One region of the Pseudescherichia sp. genome, then DNA from elsewhere that is predicted to be linked to it. Evidence: predicted binding sites of a transcription regulator. Region 1 holds the regulator's gene; the other holds the start of a gene.

Region 1 (11,641 bases):
GGATGGCGGTAGAGTCCATGTCCATCACCAGCAGGCCCGGCGTGCGCAGGTGCGGGATCTTACCCAGCGGCGCAACGTCCAGACCGGCATCGTGCGCCAGACGCGTTGCCCGCGGTGTCAGCGAGCCGGCCAGGCGGATCACCTGATAATCCTCGACGCACCAGGCCGCGACGATCACCATCGCCGCGCCAAGCGAGCGCTGATACGCCGTCAGGCGCTGTTTATCCAGACTGCGGCCATAGAGCAGCCAGCCGCTGCGACCCGCGTGATAATCGAGCGGCATCACCTCGTCGCCGCTTAAAGAGAGCGGCAGCCCAGGCCACTGAGAGACGGCTTCGGGCAGGTCGCGCCAGGTTAAACTGTTAGACATTAAAGCTCCTGTAAAAACACGTGCGGCCAAACGCATCCGGGTAAAAATAACGCATGAGGCTACCTTGTAATCATCGCTTCTGGCAACATGCTAACCTCAAATTTTCATCAGGTAAGAATATGGCCCGCGCAAAACTGAGATTCCGGCTGCATCGCGCCGTAATAGTGCTCATCTGTCTCGCCCTTTTGGTGGCGCTAATGCAGGGGGCATCGTGGTTCAGCCAGAGCCACCAGCGGGCGCGTAACCCCCAGTTTGAAGAGCTGGCCCGTACCCTGGCGCACCAGGTGACCCTGAACCTCACGCCGCTGATGCGTAGCGAAACGCCGGATGAAAAGCCGATTAGCGCGCTCCTGCGCCAGCTCACCGAAGGGAGCCGTATTCTTGACGCAGGCGTCTACGATGAGCAGGGCGATTTGATTGCGCGTTCAGGGGAGAGCGTCGACGTCCGCGACCGGCTGGCGCTGGACGGAAAAAAAGCCGGCGGCTACTTCAACCAGCAGATTGTTGAACCCATACAGGGGAAAAATGGCCCGCTCGGCTACCTGCGTCTGACTCTCGACACCCATACCCTACCGACCGAAGCGAAACAGGTCGATAATACCACAAATATCCTCCGCCTGATGCTGCTCCTGTCGCTGGCAATCGGCGTGGTGCTGACCCGCACGCTGCTGCAGGGCAAGCGTACCCGCTGGCAGCAGTCGCCCTTCCTGCTCACCGCCAGCCGCTCGGTGCCGGAGGAGGGGGAGAGCGAGAAGCGCGAGCCGTAGGCCGGGTAGGCATACGCGCCGCTTTGTCGTTACTATGGGGGCAATTAAAGAAAAGGAAAGCTGCCATGTCCACATTACGTCTGCTTATCTCTGATTCATACGATCCCTGGTTTAACCTGGCGGTAGAGGAGTCAATTTTCCGTCAGATGCCTGCCACCCAGCGCGTGCTGTTTCTGTGGCGCAACGCCGATACGGTGGTGATTGGCCGGGCGCAAAATCCGTGGAAAGAGTGCAATACCCGGCGCATGGAGGAGGATAACGTCCGCCTCGCCCGACGCAGCAGCGGCGGCGGCGCGGTATTTCACGATCTCGGCAACACCTGCTTTACCTTTATGGCCGGCAAGCCGGAGTATGACAAAACCATCTCTACCCACATTGTGCTTAACGCCCTCAACGCGCTGGGCGTAGCGGCAGAAGCCTCGGGGCGTAACGACCTGGTGGTCAAAACGCCGGAGGGCGATCGCAAAGTCTCCGGCTCCGCCTATCGTGAAACGCCGGACCGCGGCTTCCACCACGGCACGCTGCTGCTCAATGCCGATCTAAGTCGACTGGCAAACTACCTTAACCCTGACCAAAAGAAGCTCCAGGCCAAGGGCATTACCTCGGTACGGGGACGGGTGGCAAACCTGGTCGATCTGCTGCCGGGCATCACGCATGAAGCGATCTGCGCGGAGGTCACCGAGGCCTTTTTTGCCCACTACGGCGAGCGCGTTGCGGCGGAGGTTATCTCTCCGGACAAGACGCCGGATCTGCCAAACTTTGCCGATACCTTTGCCCGTCAGAGCAGCTGGGAGTGGAACTTTGGTCAGGCACCCTCGTTCAGCCATCTGCTGGATGAGCGCTTCACCTGGGGCGGCGTTGAGCTGCACTTCGACGTCGAGCGAGGACACATCACGCGCGCGCAGATCTTTACCGACAGCCTGAACCCGGCGCCGCTGGAGGCGCTGGCGGCGCGTCTGCAGGGCTGCGCTTATCGTGCGGATAGTCTGCAGCAGGCGTGCGATGCGCTGCTAGGGGATTTTCCGGAGCAGGAGAGGGAGTTACGGGAGCTGTCCGCGTGGGTAGCGCAGGCGGTCAGATAATAGAGAGGCCCGGTACACTTGCGTTACCGGGCATCACCTTTACGCTTCTGCCTGGGTTGCGCTCTCGATAGTCAACCGCACGTCAGGCGTCACCAGATCCGCCAGCAGGAGATAGACCTGCATGGTTTTTGCCGGATCGGCATCACCCGTATCGCTGATGTAACCCTCGTCGCGCAGGGTGAGCACCAGGGTACTGAACACGGCTTTATCGAAGAACTCCGGGGCGTTGATCCCGTGCAGCACCGACAGGCGCTGAGCCAGGGTACGGCTCTCTTTCTCCAGCGTGCCACGGTTGATGGCCGGGTTGGCGCTCAGCAGCCAGAAAGTGATGGCGTAGCGCTGCAGGGTCTCGCGCGCGCCAGCCGCCAGCAGCTGCAGGGTACGGGAGCGCTGCGGGTTGAGATACAGGCGGTCGTCTTTATCTACCAGCAGGCCCTGACGCACCAGCTCGGCGATCAACGCGTTGAGCACCTCTGGCAGCTCGCTGTTATCCCAGCGCAGGAACAGCTCTGCTTTAAGCATCGGATAGAGCACATCAACGTGGCGCAGCAGCTCTTCGCGAGAGATCTGGCGATGCTGGGTTACGATAGCCGCCATCAGGGAGGGCAGCACCAGCATATGCGCGATGTTGTTGCGGTAGTAAGTCATCAGCACCGCCTGCTCGCGCGGCAGAATGATGATGTCGCCTATGGTGTCTTTCTCTACTTCGAACTTATTCATCTGCAGCGCGTGGGCAATCAGCTCGCTGGCGCTGGCCGCCGGGGCGGTGGCGTCAGGCGAGTAGGGCACGTTGCGCAGCAGATCGAGGTAGCAGTCCAGCTGCTCGGTCAGCTGCTCGCGGGTCAGCGAGCGCTGGCGCGAGGCCAGCAGCGCGGTACAGCAGAGGTTCATAGCGTTAGCCGCGCCCGCGTTGTTAATACGCACCATCAGATCGGCGGCGATGGTGTTGACGGTCGGCGTCAGCCAGGCCGGGCGTACCGCCTCAATCGGATCGATCGACTCGCGCCACTCGGGCACGTGCTGATTGAGGTAGTTCATCAGCGGTAGCGGCTCGCCGAAGTTAACGTAGCCCTGGCCGAGGTTGCGCAGCTTGCTCAGGCCGCGCAGCATCTGAAAGACGTTCTCTTTCTCTTTGGTTGCGCCGCGCAGCTCTTTTGCATAGGTGCCCACCTCCATCACGTGCTCGTAGCCGATATAGATCGGTACCAGGGTGATAGGGCGGGTGCCGCCGCGCAGCATGGCCTGCAGGGTCATCGACAGGGTGCCGGTTTTCGGATCCAGCAGACGGCCCGTACGTGAGCGTCCACCCTCGACAAAGTACTCTACGGAGTAGCCGCGGCTAAACAGCTCGCCCAGGTACTCACGGAACACCGTCGAATAGAGCTTGTTGCCCTTAAAGGTACGGCGAATAAAGAACGCCCCGAGGCGGCGGAAAACCGGTCCGGCAGGCCAGAAGTTGAGGTTAATCCCGGCGGCGATATGCGGCGGTACCAGCCCCTGATGATAGAGCACATAGGAGAGCAGCATGTAGTCCATGTGGCTACGGTGGCAGGGCACGTAGACAATCTCATGACCGTCGTGCGCCAGCTGGCGGACCCGCTCGGCGTTATGCACGTTGATGCCCTGATAGAGCCGGTTCCAGGTAAAGCCAAGGATACGATCGCTCAGGCGGATCATCTCATAGGAGAAATTGGCCGCAATCTCCTCCATCAGTGCGATGGCGTTCTGCTGGGCTTTCTCATGGGAGATCTTTTTGCTGCGCGCTTCGTCTTCTACCGCGCGGGCAATGGCTTTTGAGGCCAACAGCTTGTTAAAGAGATCCTGGCGCGCCGGCAGGCGCGGACCCACGGCGGCAAGCCGCTGGCGGGCAAAGTGCATGCGCGCTACGCGGGCCAGCTTTTGGGCGATAATTTTGTCTGTGCCATGCTCGGTGGCCATCCGGCGCAGGGAGACCGGCGGGGAGAAGCGCACAAAGCTATCGCGACCGAGCCAGGAGACGGCAAAGAACTTCTGGATGCCGTTCAGCATGCGCAGCGGCGGATTCACTTCGCCTTTTTCGCGCCCCGGTGAGCGGCCAAACATCACCGATACCGGCACCATCTGCACGTCCAGGTCCGGGTGGTTACGGTGGAGATCCAGATAATCATGGAACAGCTTAACGGACTCTTCTTTCGGCGTGTACCAGCTAAAGACACGCGGCCCGCTGTGAATAAAGATATAGCGAGGCAGCAGCGCACCGTCGATCTCCAGCGGTTCAAGCGGGTCGGGCAGCTCGTGCGCCAGGCATTGGGCACGCAGCGTCAGCAAGTCTGCCTTCGAGTTATAAGGCAAAACGTACATAATAGGGCGTGAGGTATCGAGTCCAGGTTCCTGGGCAGGTTCTGCCGGGATCGACTTGCTTTTTACCAGCACGCTTAATGGTAAATTCAGTAATTTGTAGTAAATTCGTGGCCAGCCGGACATAAACAATGTGAAGCCTCTGGTTAATAATGCCATTGCGCCGCAAGAATATCAGAAAGCGCGCAGAATATCTTTTGTACCTCGGTACGCTCGCATAGACATTGACGATAATTACGTAAAAAGGTTCTTTTGATGGCCAATAATACCACTGGTTTAACCCGAATCATTAAAGCCGCAGGGTACTCATGGAAGGGCGTTCGCGCTGCCTGGCTGAACGAAGCCGCTTTCCGCCAGGAGTCCGTCGCGGTGATCCTTGCCGTTGTCATTGCCTGCTGGCTCGACGTAGACGCCATTACCCGCGTGCTGCTCATTGGGTCCGTTGTGCTGGTAATGATAGTGGAGATCCTGAACAGCGCGATCGAGGCGGTTGTTGACCGTATCGGGACTGATTTCCATGAGCTTTCCGGCCGGGCCAAAGATATGGGCTCGGCAGCGGTGCTGATGTCTATTCTGCTCGCGCTGGCCACCTGGGGCATTCTGCTCTGGCCACATTACCGCTAAGGCGCGCAAAATCGGCCTTGCGCGGCGGTTTTGCTCAAAATTTGGTTTCAAAAACGGTTTTTGCTGTATATACTCACAGCATAACTGTATATACACCCAGGGGGCGGGATGAAAGCGTTAACAGCCAGGCAGCAAGAGGTGTTTGATCTCATTCGCGATCACATCAGCCAGACCGGCATGCCGCCGACGCGTGCTGAAATTGCGCAGCGTTTGGGATTCCGTTCCCCAAACGCGGCAGAAGAACACCTGAAAGCGCTGGCGCGCAAAGGCGTCATTGAGATTGTTTCCGGCGCATCGCGCGGGATCCGTCTGCTGCAGGAAGAGGAAGATGGCCTGCCGCTGATTGGCCGGGTCGCTGCCGGTGAGCCGCTGCTGGCACAGCAGCATATCGAGGGCCACTACCAAGTCGATCCGTCACTGTTTAAGCCCAGCGCCGATTTCCTGCTGCGCGTTAGCGGGATGTCGATGAAAGACATTGGCATCATGGATGGCGATCTGCTGGCAGTACATAAAACGCAGGAAGCGCGTAACGGCCAGGTGATTGTGGCGCGTATTGATGACGAAGTGACGGTAAAGCGGCTGAAAAAGCAGGGCAATACCGTGCAGCTGCTGCCTGAAAACAGCGACTTCGATCCCATCGTTGTTGACCTTCGTCAGCAGAACTTCAGTATTGAAGGTCTGGCGGTCGGCGTCATTCGCAACGGCGAGTGGCTCTGATAGCATATAAGTGCTTGTGGCAGTTAACCTTCTGCTGTCACAGCGCTTAATGTTTTTCCTCCTCTCTCTTTCTCACCTCCTTTAGCCTTGCCTTCTAGCCTTGCCTTCCTGTTGTTTGTTCGCGCCTGAATGGTTAAATATTCCGAATAATCCCCAGCTTAGAAAATCCTTAGCTACAATTATTATCACGTTCAGCAGATAAAGAACGTAACGAAGGACCAACGAATATTGCTATTCAACACCGAACGATGATGAGGATACCATTATGAATAAAGACGAAGTCGGCGGTAACTGGAAACAGTTCAAAGGTAAAGCGAAAGAGCAATGGGGTAAATTAACGGACGATGACATGACCGTTATTGAAGGTAAACGCGACCAGCTGGTCGGTAAAATTCAGGAACGTTATGGCTACCAAAAAGACCAGGCTGAGAAAGAGGTGGTCGACTGGGAAACCCGTAACGAGTATCGCTGGTAATCACCCTGGATTAACAGTTTGACTACCCTGCCCGACGGTACAAGGACGTACCGACTCTTCCCACCACTTTTTAACCTAACGCGGTTTCTTCTTCACTAAAATGCTGTGATCGTGCTGACATTGGCCCTGATGACGGCAGGCTTCCACTTCTGAACACGCTGCACACAACCCGTGCGCCTCAATGACGTTATGACGCAGCGCAAAGCCCATCCTGGCCGCCAGCGCGTGCATAATATCTTCCACGCCTTCAGCCGCCTCCTCTTTTACCACGCCGCAGCGATCGCAGATGAACATCGCAGACGTATGGGTAGGCTGATCGAGGAAGTGACACAGCACGTAGCTGTTGGTTGACTCGACCTTGTGCACAAAACCCTGCTCCAGCAGGAAGTCGAGAGCGCGGTAAACCGTCGGCGGCTTGGCCTGCGGCTCTGAGACGCGCAGGAGATCGAGCAGATCGTAGGCGCTGATTGCACCCTGCTGGAGGCTCATCAGGCGCAAAACCTCAAGGCGCTGCGGGGTCAGGCGCACGTTGCGCTGCGCGCACAGCGTTTCAGCATGTGCCAGCATCTGCTGCGAAGTGGTCTTATCCATAGGGCATCCTCAGGTTACGTAATGTAATAACGTTGAAACCGTCACTTTATCATATCCTGCGACAAACGCCGAGATCCCGCCGATCGTTCCGCACCCACCGTCGATCTCCATCCTGGCATTTTCCTGAATTTTTCAACGCTCAGAGCAGAAAAACTTCCCGAATCGAATTTCCTCCTCTATAAGTAAAGAGCGTTTATAAAAAGACGCAGATTGTTACGAATAAAAATACTCTCATGCAGATAAAAAACGAATTAGCTGCATTTAGCATCGCTTTTCACAGCAATAGTTCACCTCTCGCCAGGCGATAACTGGCAGGGCATAAATCGACCTTTGATCAATAAGACAGGGCAAACTGTGAAAAAAATTTTTAAGCTTTCAGTGGTAACACTTGCGGTCTCTTTTGGGGTAGTCACTCAGGCGGGGGCAGCCAATACATGGGCAGAAGCGCGTAGTGATGCGATGGGCGGCACCGGCGTAGCATCCGCCAGCTATGGCAGCGGCGTACTGATTAACCCGGCGCTGCTGGCGAAGGCTAAACCGGATGATAACGTGACTGTCATCCTGCCGAGCGTGCGGGCGCAGATTAGCGATAAAGATAATCTGCAGGATGAAATCGACGATATCAGCGACAAAGTCGACTATTACGATAACGTTATCGACAACCTGACCTTTGCTCAGTTTATTACTAACCCAACGGGAACCATTAATCAGGTGCGCGGCGCCGCGACCGATTTAGCCGATGAGCTGGAGTTTCTCGACGGCAAAACGGCGCGTGCTAATGCGGGCGCTGGTATTGCAGTAAGCATTCCTAACGACGTGCTGTCGTTTGCTTTCGTGGCGAAGGCCTATGCCCATGCCCGGGTCAGCTCCAACGTCGACCAGCAGGATATTGACTACCTGCGCGGCAATGAAATCCTCCTTGATGCCGGGCAAGTCGCCCTTGGTCGCAGCTCGGATATTATTACCAGCCACTTGAACTCTACCGCGTCTGGACGTGCGGCGATCGTCTCCGACTACGGCGTGGCCGTGGCGCGTCAGTTCCAGCTTGGCGACGTGCCGGTCTCTATCGGCGTGACGCCGAAGCTGCAAAAAACCTGGCTGTTCAACTACACCACCTCCATCTACGACTACGATAGCAGCGACTTCAACAGCAGCCGCTACCGTAACGACGATACCGGCTTCAACGTTGACGCCGGTATTGCCGCTGATTTTGGCGATAACTGGACCGTAGGCCTGAGCGGACAGAACCTGATCTCCCGCGATATCGATACCAAAGATATCCAGATCCGCAATGGCCGTACTCAAGAGGTGCGTAGCTATAAAGATACCTACCAGATCAGCCCGGTGGTTACCGCAGGGCTGGCGTGGCATACGGATCTGGTTACCCTCAGCGCCGACGGCGATCTGACCGAGACCAAAGGCTTTAAGAGCGAGGAGGCTTCCCAGTATGTTGGCGTCGGGGCCGAGGTGCGTCCGCTCGACTGGCTGGCGGTGCGTGCGGGCTTCCGCGCCGATGTGAAAGGGGACGACAGCAACGTCGCCACCGCCGGTATCGGTTTTGCGCCGTTCAACCGCGTTCACGTCGACCTGATGGGCCTCTATGGTGAAGATGAAACCTGGGGCGCAGGCGCGCAGCTCAGCCTGACGTTCTAATGATCTCCCCGCCGGAGGCGCAATGCCTCCGGCGGGCTGTTCAGGCTAAATGAGTATGCTATAGTAGCGCCCCTTTTCCATTTTGATGAAAAAACGTACGCTATGCCGCCAGTCACGCCCGCTACAGCCTTCGCCGCCCACCGCTTCTCCATCGCGCCAATGCTCGACTGGACCGACCGCCACTGTCGCTATTTCCTGCGCCTGCTGTCGCGGGAGACGCTGCTCTATACCGAGATGGTGACTACCGGGGCGATTATTCATGGTAAAGGTGACTATCTGGCCTACAGTGACGAAGAGCATCCCGTAGCGCTTCAGCTGGGCGGCAGCGATCCGGCTCAGCTGGCCCACTGTGCGAAGCTGGCCGAAGCCCGCGGCTATGACGAGATCAACCTCAACGTCGGCTGTCCGTCGGATCGCGTGCAGAACGGTATGTTCGGCGCCTGTCTGATGGGCAATGCGCAGCTGGTGGCGGACTGCATCAAAGCCATGCGCGACGTCGTCTCTATCCCGGTGACGGTGAAGACCCGCATCGGCATTGACGACCAGGACAGCTACGAATTCCTCTGCAGCTTTATTGATACCGTTTCCGGCAAGGGCGAGTGCGAGACGTTTATTATTCACGCCCGTAAGGCCTGGCTCTCCGGACTCAGCCCAAAAGAGAACCGTGAGATCCCGCCTCTGGACTACCCGCGTGTCTATCAGCTTAAGCGCGACTTCCCGCACCTGACCATGTCTATCAACGGCGGCATCAAATCGCTGGAAGAGGCAAAGGCGCACCTTGAGCATATGGACGGGGTGATGGTAGGGCGCGAGGCGTATCAAAACCCAGGCATTCTGGCCGCGGTTGACCGTGAGATCTTTGGCGTAGCGCGTGACGATGCCGATCCGGTTGCGGTAGTGCGGGCCATGTATCCCTATATTGAGCGTGAGCTGAGCAACGGCGCCTATCTCGGGCATATCACTCGCCATATGCTGGGCCTTTTCCAGGGTATTCCCGGTGCGCGCCAGTGGCGTCGCTACCTGAGTGAAAACGCCCATAAGGCTGGGGCGGATATCGATGTACTGGAGCAGGCGCTAAAGCTGGTGGCGGATAAGCGTTAGAAATTCGCTAAAAGTTAGCTAAATTCACCACGCCTCGCAGCACGCTGCGGGGCGTTTTGTTTTATTATCAATGCATTACATTCTGGCACGTTTCTTGTAATAGATTGGGTAACTATTAAGGGGGAAGAGCCATGCTGGAACTACTGTTTGTTATTGGATTTTTTATGATGCTACTGGTCACGGGCGTCTCGCTGCTGGGCATTATTGTCGCGCTGGCAGTGGCCACCGCGCTGATGTTTGTCGGTGGACTGTTTGCGTTAATGTTTAAGCTGCTGCCCTGGCTGCTGCTGGCGGTGGCTATCGTCTGGGTTATCCGGGCGGTAAAAAAACCAAAATTGCCGTTGTATCAGCGCAATAGCCGCTGGCGTTACTAAGTTATGCGGTCTTGATCACAACCTGGCACTTTTCTCTGGCAGGTTCAGCCAAACCGCATAGGATTTAGGTATCGAATCTGTCACTATTGCGCGTCTTAGAATTCATCGAGCTGTACCCTACATACAGCCGAACTAAAAAAAGAAAGGGCTTCCTTAAGGGAAGCCCTAATTCTTTTCCCTCGTCATACTTCAAGCAGCCGGTGCGTTGGCTGCGCTTACTCGCCCCAGTCACTTACCTATGTAAGCTCCTGGGGACTCGCGCTCTTGCCGCCTTCCTGCTACTCAAATTATTTAGAGGGGCTCAGGGGATCAGCAGACTCGATCCTTGAGTTGATCGGCTCTCCAGCGTCTCGTGCGCACGCTGCGCCTCCGCCAGCGGGAATTTCTGATCTTCTGCCACGTCGACCTTAATCACGCCGCTGGCAATCAGCGAGAATAGCTCGTTGCTGGCCTCTTCCAGCTCCTCCCGATTAGTGATGTACCCCTGAAGGGAAGGGCGGGTTGCATAGAGGGAGCCTTTCTGGTTAAGGATGCCGAGATTAACGCCGGTGACCGGACCAGAGGCGTTGCCGAAGCTGACCATCAGGCCGTGACGCTGCAGGCAGTCCAGCGACGATTCCCAGGTATCTTTTCCTACCGAGTCATAGACAACGCGTACCTTCTTACCCCCGGTGATCTCCTTGACGCGCTCAACGATGCTCTCCTCGCGGTAGTTAATCACCTGCCATGCGCCCGCCTGCAATGCGCGCTGCGCCTTCTGCGCGTTGCCCACCGTGCCGATCAGCTTGCCACCCAGCGCCTTGGACCACTGGCAGGCGATAAGCCCTACACCGCCCGCCGCCGCGTGGAACAGAAACGGCTCGTCGGGCTTGATCTCATAGGTTTTACGCAGCAGGTAGAAGACCGTCAGCCCCTTCAGGAACGAGGCCGCGGCCTGCTCAAAGGAGATGGCGTTGGGCAGAATAGCGACCTTATCCGCCGGCACGTTATGTACTGAGCTGTAGGCCCCCAGCGCCGACTGGGCATAGACCACCCGATCGCCCGCTTTAATATGGCTAACGTTTTTACCAACTTTACTCACTACGCCTGCCGCCTCTGTACCGAGACCGCTTGGCAGCGCCGGAGGCGGATAGAGGCCGCTGCGGATGTAGGTATCGATATAGTTGATACCAATAGCTTTGTTCTCGACCTGCACCTCGTTCTCTGCCGGATCGGTGGGCGTAAACTCCACCGCTTTTAATACCTCAGGGCCACCATGCTTGTGAAATTCAATTCTTGTTGCCATGTTTCCTCCCAAAGATCCTAAGCCAATGCGACATTAGGGTCGGTGCATAATCTAAAATATGATAAAGTTTCGACCCACAATTTATCTCGGTACTCCATTCACTATGGCAGGAAATAAACCCTTCAACAAACAGACTGAACCCCGCGATATGCAAGTCGAGGGGATGAAAGTGCCGCCACACTCAATCGAAGCGGAGCAGTCGGTGTTGGGCGGTTTAATGCTGGATAACGAACGCTGGGACGACGTTGCCGAGCGCGTTGTTGCG
Region 2 (11,641 bases), on a different contig from region 1:
GACGATGTCGACGCCTTTGATTTTATCCGCACCATCGCCGTGGCGCGCATCATGATGCCAACCTCCTTTGTGCGCCTCTCCGCTGGCCGTGAGCAGATGAACGAGCAGACCCAGGCGATGTGCTTTATGGCCGGGGCCAACTCTATCTTCTACGGCTGCAAGCTGCTGACCACGCCTAATCCAGAAGAGGATAAAGACGTCCAGCTGTTCCGTAAGCTTGGGCTGAACCCGCAGCAGACCGACGTGATGGCCGGGGATAACGAGCAGCAGCAGCAGCTGGAGCAGCAGATCTTTAACGCCGACACCGATCAGTTCTACAACGCGGCGGCGCTATGAGCTGGCAGCAGCGCATCGATGCCGCGTTAACAGCCCGGCGAGCCGCCGACGCCCTGCGTTCGCGCCGGGTGGTCGAGCAGGGCGCGGGGCGCTGGCTGACGTTGGGCGATAGCCGCTACTGCAACTTCTCCAGCAATGACTATCTCGGCTTAAGCCAGCACCCAGCCCTCGTTCGCGCCTGGCAGCAGGGGGCTGAGCAGTACGGCGTGGGCAGCGGCGGCTCCGGGCACGTCAGCGGCTATACCCGGGCGCACCATGCCCTGGAGAGCGAGCTGGCCGACTGGCTGGGCTACCCGCGGGCGCTGCTGTTTATCTCTGGCTTTGCCGCCAACCAGGCGGTGATTGCCGCCCTGACCGGCAAAGAGGATCGCATCGTGGCGGATAAGCTCAGCCACGCCTCCCTGCTGGAGGCCGCCAGTCTCAGTCCGGCCCAGCTGCGGCGCTTTGCCCATAACGATGTGGATCAGCTCGCCGCGCTGCTCAATAAACCCTGCGACGGCCAGCAGCTGGTGGTAACGGAGGGGATCTTCAGCATGGATGGCGACAGCGCGCCGCTGGCAGCCATTGCTGAGCAGGCGCACAACGCCGGGGCCTGGCTGCTGGTGGATGATGCCCACGGCGTCGCCGTCACCGGTCAGGAGGGGCGCGGCAGCTGCCAGCGGCAGGGCGTGAAGCCCGAGCTGCTGGTGGTCACCTTTGGCAAAGGCTTTGGCGTCAGCGGCGCGGCGGTGCTGTGCAGCGAAGCTGTTGCTACCTACTTCGAACAGTTTGCCCGCCACCTGATCTACAGCACCTCTATGCCTCCCGCCCAGGCCGTAGCCCTCAGCGCCGCGCTGGGCGTGATCCGGGGAGAGGAGGGCAACCGTCGCCGGGCGGCGCTCGCGGCGCTAATTCAGCGTTTTCGCCACGGCGCAGGATCGCTGCCGGTGCGCATCACCGATTCACAGAGCGCCATCCAGCCGCTGATCGTTGGCGATAACGCCCGGGCGCTGAGCCTGGCGGAGCGCCTGCGGCAGAAAGGGTGCTGGGCGACGGCGATTCGTCCGCCCACCGTGCCCGCCGGTACGGCGCGCCTGCGCCTGACCCTGACGGCGGCGCATCAGCCGGAGGATATCGATCGTCTGCTGGAGGTGCTGCATGAGCCAGGTGAATAAGCGCGCGGTGGCGGCGGCCTTTGGCCGGGCGGCGCAGAGCTACGACAGCCATGCGCAGCTGCAGCGCCAGAGCGCAGACCTGCTGCTGGCAAAGCTTGGCGAACGCAGGCCAGGGTGCGTGCTGGACGCAGGCTGCGGGCCGGGCAGCATGAGCCGCTACTGGCGCGATACCGGCGCGGAGGTGACCGCTCTGGACCTCTCTCTGCCGATGCTCAAACAGGCGCAGAGCCAGCAGGCCGCCCAGCACTACGTTGCGGCGGACATTGAGGCGCTGCCTCTGGCCGATGCCCGGTTCGATCTCGCCTGGAGCAACCTGGCGGTGCAGTGGTGCAACGATCTCGGCCAGGCGCTCGAAGAGCTGCATCGCGTTGTGCGTCCTGGCGGGGCGGTGGCCTTCACCACGCTGGCGGGCGGATCGCTGCCGGAGCTGAATCAGGCCTGGCAGGCAGTGGACAGCCATCCGCACGCTAACCGATTTTTAGCGGAGGAGGCGCTGGCTGACACCGTTAATGCCTGGCGCGGCCGGTGCGGCGTGGAGCGCATTACGCTGGACTTTGACGATGCGCTCTCTGCTATGCGCTCGCTGAAGGGCATCGGCGCGACGCACCTGCACGCTGGCAGGCACAACCGGCCTTTGACCCGCGCCCAGCTTCAGCGCCTGCAACTGGCATGGCCGCAGCAGCAGGGCAGATGCCTGCTGACCTATTCACTTTTTTGGGGAGTCATTGAACATGACTGAACGCTATTTTGTTACCGGCACGGATACGGAAGTCGGTAAAACGGTGGCCAGCTGCGCCCTGTTACAGGCCGCCGCGCTGGCGGGGCGGCAGACCGCGGGCTACAAACCGGTCGCCTCCGGCAGCGAGATGACGCCGGAGGGGCTGCGCAACAGCGACGCGCTGGCGCTACAGCACAACAGTACCCTGGCCCTGCGCTACGAGGCCGTGAACCCATACACCTTTGCTGAGCCCACCTCACCGCACATCGTCAGCGCCGCCCTCGGGCAGCCTATCGAGGCGGAAACGCTCTCGGCAGGATTGCGGACACTGGAAGCGCAGGCGGAGTGGGTGCTGGTGGAGGGGGCCGGAGGCTGGTTTACGCCGCTCTCAGAGACCCTGACCTTTGCCGACTGGGCTACCCAGGAGCAGCTGCCGGTAATTTTAGTGGTGGGCGTTAAGCTTGGCTGCATCAACCATGCGATGCTGACCGCCCAGGCGGTGCAGCAGGCGGGATTGCGGCTGGCAGGCTGGGTGGCTAACGACGTGGTACCGCCGGGACACCGTCACGCGGAGTATCTGGCAACGCTTAAGCGCATGCTGCCTGCGCCGTTCCTCGGCGAGATCCCGTGGCTGGAGAACGCCTCGCCTGAGAGTGAAACAGGCCACTGGATCGATCTCAGTGCTTTAGATCCGGCGTCATCCACTGGGAAAGCAGCGGATCGTCCAGCTGCGTAACGCTTCCCTGGGCCACGTTGCGTCCCCGATGCAGCAGATAGAAGCGGTCGGCGACGCGGCGCACAAACGACAGATGCTGCTCCGCCAGCAGGATGGTCATGCCGAAATCCTGGTTCAGGCGCACCAGCAGGTTGCCTAGCTTATGGATAAAGGCCTGGCCCAGCCCCCGGGTCGGCTCATCAAGGATCAGCAGGCGTGGATGGGTCACCAGCGCCCGGGCCAGCGCCAGCTGGTGCTGGTTATCTTCTGATAGCCCTGCGCCCTTTATCTGGCGCAGGGCGTACAGCTCGGGGAAGAGATCGTAGATATCCCGGGTGACGGCGCTGCCGTGCTCACCTACCGCCAGCCAGGCAACCTGTAAATTCTCCTCTACCGTTAGCTGGGAGAAGATCCGCCTGTCCTGCGGCACGCAGGCGATACCCATTGCCGGACGATCCTCCATCTTCACCTGCAGCAGATTGAGGGGGGCGGCCCCGGCCTCCTGCCAGGTCATGCTGCCGCTCTCCACGGCAAGATAGCCAGAGATACAGTTGACCAACGTGGTTTTCCCCATTCCCGGCAGCCCCATGACGCAGGTGCAGGTACCAGGGATAAGATCGAGATCGACATTCCATAGCGTATGCTGATCGCCGTAATAGTGATTCACTGCACGTAAGCTCAACATCATTTCATCTCCTTGGCCTGGTCTGTAAAAGATATGTTGCAAAAGCCTTGCCAGAAGCGTGTTATGCTCTGTTTTTCGGAGCAAGATGAAGAAAAATCGCTAAATTCGGCTAATCCGCCGGTCTGCCTTATTGCATCTGCACGCTAACAGTGCTAGATGCGGGCAAATCTGATTTTTCATGGTGCAGTCGCGTCTGAATGCGATAAAAAATGGTGGGAAAATTTTTTTACCTGCGACCCGTTACGCAAAACCCAATTTTCGCTGAGTCACAGGGGGTACGGGCTGGCGACAGTTATCCACTATTCCTGTGGATAACCTTGTGCATTAGAGTTAGAAAACGCGTGCAAAGCGAGAGAGCACGCGGCTTAGGCATGAATTGATGCGAAACGCGGCTTTTTGTATAAATATTTTAAAATCAACAAGTTGAATAAAAGCAACGGATGTAAGAAAAGTGTCACCCACTGACACAAAACTTTCACTACCCGACTTGACAAATGTTAAATCGCAAAAAGTTCTGGGGATAAGATATTTTTTTTAGTTTTTAATTCTGTCCCTGGGGCAAATTTTCCTTATGGCGCTTGAAATTGCCTTATGTAACACAGATATTCCTGTCTGCTACTGGGTTTTCATCCAGTATAATTTATTGGCAAAATCCACCGTCGCGAGTAAAATTACTCACCTGCCCGCTCATTCCTTCATCAGGTAGCTATTCATGAGTAAACCATTCAAACTGAATTCCGCTTTTCGTCCCTCTGGCGATCAGCCAGAAGCCATTCGCCGCCTGAAAGAGGGGCTGGAGGACGGACTGGCGCACCAGACCCTGCTCGGGGTAACCGGTTCAGGGAAGACGTTTACCGTTGCCAACGTGATCGCCGACCTGCAGCGGCCAACAATGGTGCTTGCGCCGAATAAAACCCTGGCAGCCCAGCTGTATGGCGAAATGAAGGAGTTTTTCCCGGACAACGCCGTGGAGTACTTCGTCTCCTACTACGACTACTACCAGCCGGAAGCCTACGTGCCGAGCTCAGACACCTTTATCGAAAAAGATGCCTCGGTGAACGAGCATATTGAGCAGATGCGTCTCTCGGCGACCAAAGCGCTGCTGGAGCGGCGCGACGTGGTAGTTGTGGCCTCGGTGTCGGCCATCTACGGCCTCGGCGATCCCGATCTCTATCTGAAAATGATGCTCCACCTGACCATCGGTATGATCATCAACCAGCGTGATATTCTGCGCCGCCTGTCGGAGCTGCAGTACACGCGTAACGATCAGGCCTTCCAGCGCGGCACTTTCCGCGTGCGCGGCGAGGTGATCGATATCTTCCCGGCGGAGTCAGACGACGTGGCGCTGCGCGTTGAGCTGTTTGATGAAGAGGTGGAGCGCCTGTCGCTGTTTGACCCGCTGACCGGGCACGTTGAATCCACTATTCAGCGCTACACCGTCTACCCGAAAACCCACTACGTGACCCCGCGCGAGCGCATCGTGCAGGCGATGGAAGATATCAAAGTAGAGCTGGCGGACCGGCGCAAGACGCTGCTGGCCAACAACAAGCTGCTGGAAGAGCAGCGTATTACCCAGCGCACCCAGTTCGATCTGGAGATGATGAACGAGCTGGGCTACTGCTCGGGCATCGAGAACTACTCCCGCTACCTCTCCGGGCGCGGGCCGGGCGAAGCGCCGCCGACCCTGTTTGACTACCTGCCTGCCGACGGCCTGCTGGTGATTGATGAGTCCCACGTCACCATTCCGCAGATTGGCGGCATGTACCGCGGCGACCGGGCGCGTAAAGAGACGCTGGTGGAGTATGGCTTCCGCCTGCCGTCGGCGCTGGACAACCGTCCGATGAAGTTTGAAGAGTTCGAAGGTTTAGCTCCGCAGACCATCTACGTCTCGGCGACGCCGGGCAACTACGAGCTGGAGAAATCCGGGGAAGAGATTGTCGATCAGGTGGTGCGCCCGACCGGCCTGCTTGACCCGATTATCGAAGTCCGCCCGGTGGGCACGCAGGTGGACGATCTGCTCTCGGAGATCCGCAAGCGCGTCGCCATTAACGAGCGTGTGCTGGTCACCACGCTCACCAAGCGCATGGCCGAGGATCTCACCGAGTATCTGGAAGAGCACGGCGAGAAGGTGCGCTACCTGCACTCGGATATCGATACCGTTGAGCGTATGGAGATTATCCGCGATCTGCGTCTGGGCGAGTTCAACGTGCTGGTGGGCATCAACCTGCTGCGTGAGGGGCTGGATATGCCAGAGGTTTCGCTGGTGGCGATTCTCGATGCCGACAAAGAGGGCTTCCTGCGCTCCGAACGCTCGCTGATCCAGACCATCGGCCGTGCGGCGCGTAACGTCAACGGCAAGGCGATCCTGTACGGGGATAAAATCACCCCGTCGATGGCGAAGGCGATTGGCGAAACCGAGCGCCGTCGGGCGAAGCAGCAGCAGTACAACGAAGAGCACGGCATTACGCCGCAGGGCCTGAATAAGAAAGTGGTGGATATCCTGGCGCTGGGCGAGAATATTGCCAAGACCAAAGCCAAAGGACGCGGTAAATCCCGCTCGCCGGTGGTGGTGGACGAGTCTGAACTGGCGCTGACGCCGAAGGCGCTGCAGCAGAAGATCCACGAGCTGGAAGCGCAGATGTTACAGCACGCCCAGAACCTGGAGTTCGAAGAGGCGGCACAGCTGCGTGACCGCCTCCATCAGCTTCGCGATCTCTTTATTGCGGCGTCCTAATCTGTGTAAACAATCTGTCTAAATAATCTGTCTAAATAACAGGCGGAAACCGCACCCAGGCCCGCACGCCGGGCTTGGGTATGCGGTTATGTAGATAGAATTGCCCGTCGTGCAGTTGGGCGATACGGCTGACGATGCTTAATCCCAGCCCAATACCGCCGTAGCGACTGTCCATCCTGACAAAAGCTTTGCTCAGCTCTTTACTCTTCGCTTCGTCCACGCCCGGGCCTTCATCCTCGACCGCCAGCACCGGAGCAGGCGTCTGCTCCAGCTTGAGGGTGATAACGCTCCTCTCCGGGCTGTAGCGGTGGGCGTTCTCCACCAGGTTTCTCAGCAGCACGCGGAGCTGAACGGCATCGCCGCGTACCGCCACGTCTTTTTGACCTTTGGGCAGCGCCAGGGTCTGCTGGCGGGTGCTCAGCATCGTCTGTAGCTCATCCTGAAGAGGCAGCATCACGTCATGGATCAGCATCACCTGCTGGTAGCTACCCGCCGAGAACGACTGTGCCATGCGGGCCAGCTGCAGCAGCTGAGAGACGCTCTCCGTCATCTGATCGATGCGTAAGATCAGGCGGCTGACGTCAACGGAGGGGTGGCTTTTCGCCAGCAGCTCCAGATGCAGGCGCAGCCCCGCTAACGGGGTACGCAGCTCGTGGGCGACGTCGGCGGTAAAGAGCCGCTCGCGATCGAGCGTCAGGTTCAGGCGCGCCACCAGCTGGTTAATGGCTGAGCTGACCGCTTCCACCTCTGCTGAAGGTTTGTCGAGCACAATCGGCTGCAGGTTATCCGGCGTGCGGAGCTCCAGCTCCTGCTGTAGGTCACGCAGCGGACGGGTGATCAGCTTCACCGCCTGCATGCAGAGCAGCAGCGCCATGCCGATGATAAACAGGCTCGGCACCAGCAGGCTGGCAACCGCTTCGTGCACCTCGCGTTCAATGTGCGCATGGTTGTTGTGCTTGTAGATGGCACTCTCCACCAGCAGCTGGATCTGCTCCTTGCTCTCATGCCATAACCAGAAGACGCTGATGAGCTGAAACAGCACCAGGATCGAGCCAATGGTCAGCAGAAGGCGTCCGCGTAGGGTCCAGCGGCCAGAGAATAGCCCCTTTTTTATCTTGTCTGGCATAGGATCAGGTCGTCTGCTCCGTTTTAATCAGCTGATAGCCAAAACCACGCACCGTGCGGATGCGGTCTTTCCCAATCTTATCCCGCAGATTATGAATATGCACCTCAAGGGTGTTGGTGGCCGGCTCGTTATCCCAGTTATAGATATCATTGTAGAGAATTTCCCGATGCACCGGGCTGCCTGCCTTGAGCATCAGCCGTGACAGCAGGGCGTACTCTTTTGGCGTCAGATCCATTGATTGCCCGGCCAGCCATACCTGGCGGGTCGTCACGTTCAGGCGCAGATCGTCTACGACAATTTCACTGTCGCCCTGGTTATTGTGGCGACGCAGCAGCGCCCGAATGCGGGCGTTAAGCTCCTCAAGCGCAAAGGGCTTAATCAGATAGTCGTCTGCGCCCGCGTCCAGGCCGGAGATGCGATCCTCCACGGTATCCCGGGCGGTCAGGATCAACACCGGCAGACAGACCTTCTCCCGCCGCAGCCGCTGCAAGAGATTCAGGCCATCTTCATCCGGCAGCCCCAGATCGAGCACGATAAGGCTGTAGTGCCCCGACGCCAGGCTGAGCATGGCCTCCCGGCTGGTGCTTACCCCGTCGCAGGCGTACCCCTCGGACTGCATTGCCAGGATCAGTCCCTGCAACAGCAATGCATCATCCTCTACGATTAATATTTTCATCGATTATGACTCCTTGCACGCGGCCAAAATATCATCGGCTGGCTGGTAAACATGGGTCTGTACGCCCGTGATGCCCAGCATGGTTGAAAACAGGTTATCCTGCGAAAAAGCTTCGCTGGCGGCGCGTTTCTGCAGGCATGCCTGACTTACCCGGTAGCGCTGCTGAAAGTCTGGCGATAGCCAGATCAGCATCGGCACATGCTTTTGCGATTCCGGCGCAATGGCATAGGGCAGGCCGTGCAGATAAACACCGTCTTCGCCCAGCGACTCGCCGTGATCGGAGAGGTAAACCAGGCTGGTAGTAAACTTATCCTGCTGCGACTGCAGCAATTTTATCGCCTTATCGACGATGTAATCGACGTACAGTACCGTATTATCGTAGGTATTCTTAAGCTGTTCTTGCGAGCAGGTCTGGATTTCGTTGGTATCGCAGGTCGGGGTGAATTTCCTGAACTGCGGCGGATAACGTTGATAATAGGTCGGACCGTGGCTACCGATAGTATGCAGCACGATCAGCCCGTCGCCCTGAAGATGGCTAATGTACTGCTCCAGACCGTGGAACAGGATCTCGTCCTGGCACTCCCCGGCGGTACAGAAGTCGGCCAGGTTCAGGGCCGTAACGTCCTGATGGGGGACCCGGTCGCAGGCACCTTTACAGCCGCCGTCGTTTTCGTTCCATAACACCTGGATCCCTGCGCGCTGGATAATATCCAGCAGGCCTTCCCGATGGTGGGCCAACTGCTCATCGTAGTTCTTGCGCGCCATCCCCGAAAACATGCAGGGGACAGAGACTGCCGTTACCGTACCGCAGGAGGTCGTTTGTGGGAAATAGACGACGTTATCTTTTTCAAGCAGAGGATTTGTCTCGCGCGGATAACCGGAGAGGGAAAAATCCGCCGCGCGCGAGGTTTCGCCTACCACCAGAATGGTTAAATTCTTCTTCGTGCCCTGATGCATCTGAGGCACCAGCGTGGCGTCTTCGCCAAATTTCACCAGCGGCAGGTTATCCATCCGGTGATGAATATAGTAAGAGTGCATTGCAGTAATGCTGTTCGACGGCCCGAGAGATTTCACCAGCTCGTGGTTGTTGCGGAACAGCGAGGCATAGTCCTTGTAGAAAAAGAGCGATATGACCAGCAGCACGGCGATCGACGCGAGGATGTTCGCACCACGGATCAGCAGGCTACGCCAGCCGGAAGGCGTTTTTTTGATCCTTAGCCAGCAGGCCAGAATGGCCATCAGCACGCCGGAGATGCCTATCGTTAGCAGCAGCTGGGGCGTCATTAAGGCAAGGCTTTCGGCTGGCGTGGTATCGAGAATATTGGCGATCATTGTACGATCGATAATCACGCCGTAGGTCCAGATAAAGTACTGGGTTGCCGCGCAGAGCAGAATAAAGAGGCAGATCAGCAGCCGGTCCAGCCAGATAAATGAGGCCAGCGTGGTCAGAATGTTGATCACGCAGAAGGCGACGATCGGCATCGATAAAAAGACTGCCAGCGACCACGGCGAGTGCACCGCCAGCAGCGTCCAGGCCTGACGATAAAAGACAAGGTTCAGCGCAACGGCGATATAGAATGAAAACAGGATGGTAAAGGTCATGCGCCCTAAGGCTGGCCTGTAGAACGGGAACATACGCATACATAACTTCCTGAAAAGAGTATGCTGCGTATGTTCACAGAAGAGAGTTAAGGGAACCTTAAGATCTTCAGAAAAGTCTGGAAGAGCAAAATTCAGCCCAGCCGCTGGACGGCATGCTCCAGCGCGATGCGTAGCAGATGGCGATCGTGATGATGGGGAACATCGCTCGCCTCCAGCGCCTCCTGCACCACGATGCGGTCGCTAAGATCCGCCGTTTCCGCCTCGGGCCCGACCACGACGGCATCGACAATTCGCTTGCCCACCAGCTGCTCCAGCAAGGTTAGCTTGGCGGGCAGATCCATTCGCGCCGCCTCGGCACTCAGCTCTTTGCCCAGGTTATCGATATAGACCACCGGGGCAGGGGTACGGCGCAGCGCCTGAGCCAGATCGCCGAGCAGCACCAGCGGCATCAGGCTGGTGTAGAAGCTGCCAGGGCCAATCAGGATCAGATCCGCTTCGGCAATCGCCTCTATCGCCTCGCGGGTGGCAGGCACGGAGGGGAAGAGCATCAGCTCCTGAATCGGCGTCGTCAGTCCATCGACGTTTACCTCGCCGTAGACCGTATGCCCCTCGCTGTCGATAGCCATCAAATCCACCGGCTGCTCCGACATAGGGATCAAAAACGCATCTACCTTCAGCAGGTTGCGAATTAAATTGATCGCCTCCAGAGGCCGCACGCTAAGGTGGTCCAGCGCCTTTAACATCAAATTTCCGAGGTTATGGCCCGAAAGCTCGCCATTACCGGTAAAACGGTACTCAAACATCGCTGAAGCGACGCTCTGCTCGGTAATTAACTGGTTCAAACAGTTACGCATATCGCCCCAGGCGATGCCGCCCTCGGCGCGACGAATACGCCCGGTTGACCCGCCATTATCGGTGGTAGTGACGATCCCCGTCAGCCTTGAACCCAACGACCCCAGCGAGGACATAACGCGACCCAGACCGTGTCCGCCGCCAAGGGCGACAACCCGGTCAAGATCTGCAAGCGTACGACTACGCATAGCTTTTCCTTAATGGCTAAAAAACTGCGCTACGTTAACCTAAATACCCCTTAAAGACGATGCCCCAAGCGGGTGAAAATGATGCATATCAAGGCAAGAGGCTGATTTTCACGTATTCTGTAATGAAAATGCACGATTAGGCCGCTATATATCATTTTATATAGCGATAGGCGGGGATGGCGAAAATCACGTTATCGCGCTACTATCGCTACTTATAGCGTTACAACACACACTCTAGCCTCTGCGTCTACGTCTTAAGGATATGATGCTTTGGCCGTGGCAGTTGCCACCAGGGTGCAGGAAGAAATGACTGCATCTCCCGTATTTGGAAAGGTGTACATGGCCTCACAGCTTACCGATGCATTCGCGCGTAAGTTCTATTACCTGCGTCTGTCTATTACCGACGTGTGCAATTTTCGTTGCACCTACTGCCTGCCCGATGGCTACAAGCCGGGTGGGGTCACCAACAAAAGCTTTCTGACTCTCGATGAAATTCGGCGGGTGACCCGTGCGTTTTCCGCGCTCGGCACCGAGAAGGTGCGGCTGACCGGCGGGGAACCCTCGCTGCGCCGCGACTTTACCGAGATCATCGCTGCGGTGCGGGAAAACGCCGCTATCCGCCAGCTGGCGGTAACCACCAATGGCTACCGCCTGGCGCGGGACGTGGCCGGCTGGCGTGACGCCGGGCTGACGGCCATCAACGTCAGCGTCGACAGCCTCGATGCCCGCCAGTTTCACGCCATCACCGGGCAGGATAAGTTTCACCAGGTGATGCAGGGCATTGATGCCGCTTTCGAGGCGGGCTTCGAGAAGGTCAAGGTGAATACCGTGCTGATGCGCGACGTTAACCACCAT

The links. Region 1 encodes LexA, which represses DNA repair genes until DNA is damaged. Its sites were predicted from a motif close to TNCTGTATGTACATACAGNA; they were not measured.
Region 2: the regulator LexA is predicted to act here: its motif matches at 4,225-4,244, upstream of uvrB (excinuclease ABC subunit UvrB).

The regions. Positions count from the first base shown of each region.
Region 1 covers NZ_DAMBWA010000012.1:51,670-63,310, forward strand. Annotated here, with positions in the region: gene serB (phosphoserine phosphatase) at 1-370, opposite strand, end outside; gene RTX96_RS15815 (YtjB family periplasmic protein) at 490-1,137, shown strand; gene lplA (lipoate--protein ligase LplA) at 1,203-2,219, shown strand; gene plsB (glycerol-3-phosphate 1-O-acyltransferase PlsB) at 2,259-4,682, opposite strand; gene RTX96_RS15830 (diacylglycerol kinase) at 4,812-5,180, shown strand; gene lexA (transcriptional repressor LexA) at 5,289-5,897, shown strand; gene RTX96_RS15840 (CsbD family protein) at 6,163-6,372, shown strand; gene zur (zinc uptake transcriptional repressor Zur) at 6,448-6,963, opposite strand; gene RTX96_RS15850 (conjugal transfer protein TraF) at 7,318-8,616, shown strand; gene dusA (tRNA dihydrouridine(20/20a) synthase DusA) at 8,719-9,717, shown strand; gene pspG (envelope stress response protein PspG) at 9,849-10,091, shown strand; gene RTX96_RS15865 (quinone oxidoreductase) at 10,393-11,376, opposite strand; gene dnaB (replicative DNA helicase) at 11,480-11,641, shown strand, end outside.
Region 2 covers NZ_DAMBWA010000018.1:25,741-37,381, forward strand. Annotated here, with positions in the region: gene bioB (biotin synthase BioB) at 1-336, shown strand, start outside; gene bioF (8-amino-7-oxononanoate synthase) at 333-1,490, shown strand; gene bioC (malonyl-ACP O-methyltransferase BioC) at 1,474-2,229, shown strand; gene bioD (dethiobiotin synthase) at 2,222-2,944, shown strand; gene RTX96_RS18985 (ABC transporter ATP-binding protein) at 2,886-3,608, opposite strand; gene uvrB (excinuclease ABC subunit UvrB) at 4,321-6,342, shown strand; gene pmrB (two-component system sensor histidine kinase PmrB) at 6,374-7,468, opposite strand; gene pmrA (two-component system response regulator PmrA) at 7,473-8,144, opposite strand; gene eptA (phosphoethanolamine transferase EptA) at 8,148-9,785, opposite strand; gene yvcK (uridine diphosphate-N-acetylglucosamine-binding protein YvcK) at 9,878-10,786, opposite strand; molybdenum cofactor riboswitch at 11,005-11,138, shown strand; gene moaA (GTP 3',8-cyclase MoaA) at 11,126-11,641, shown strand, end outside.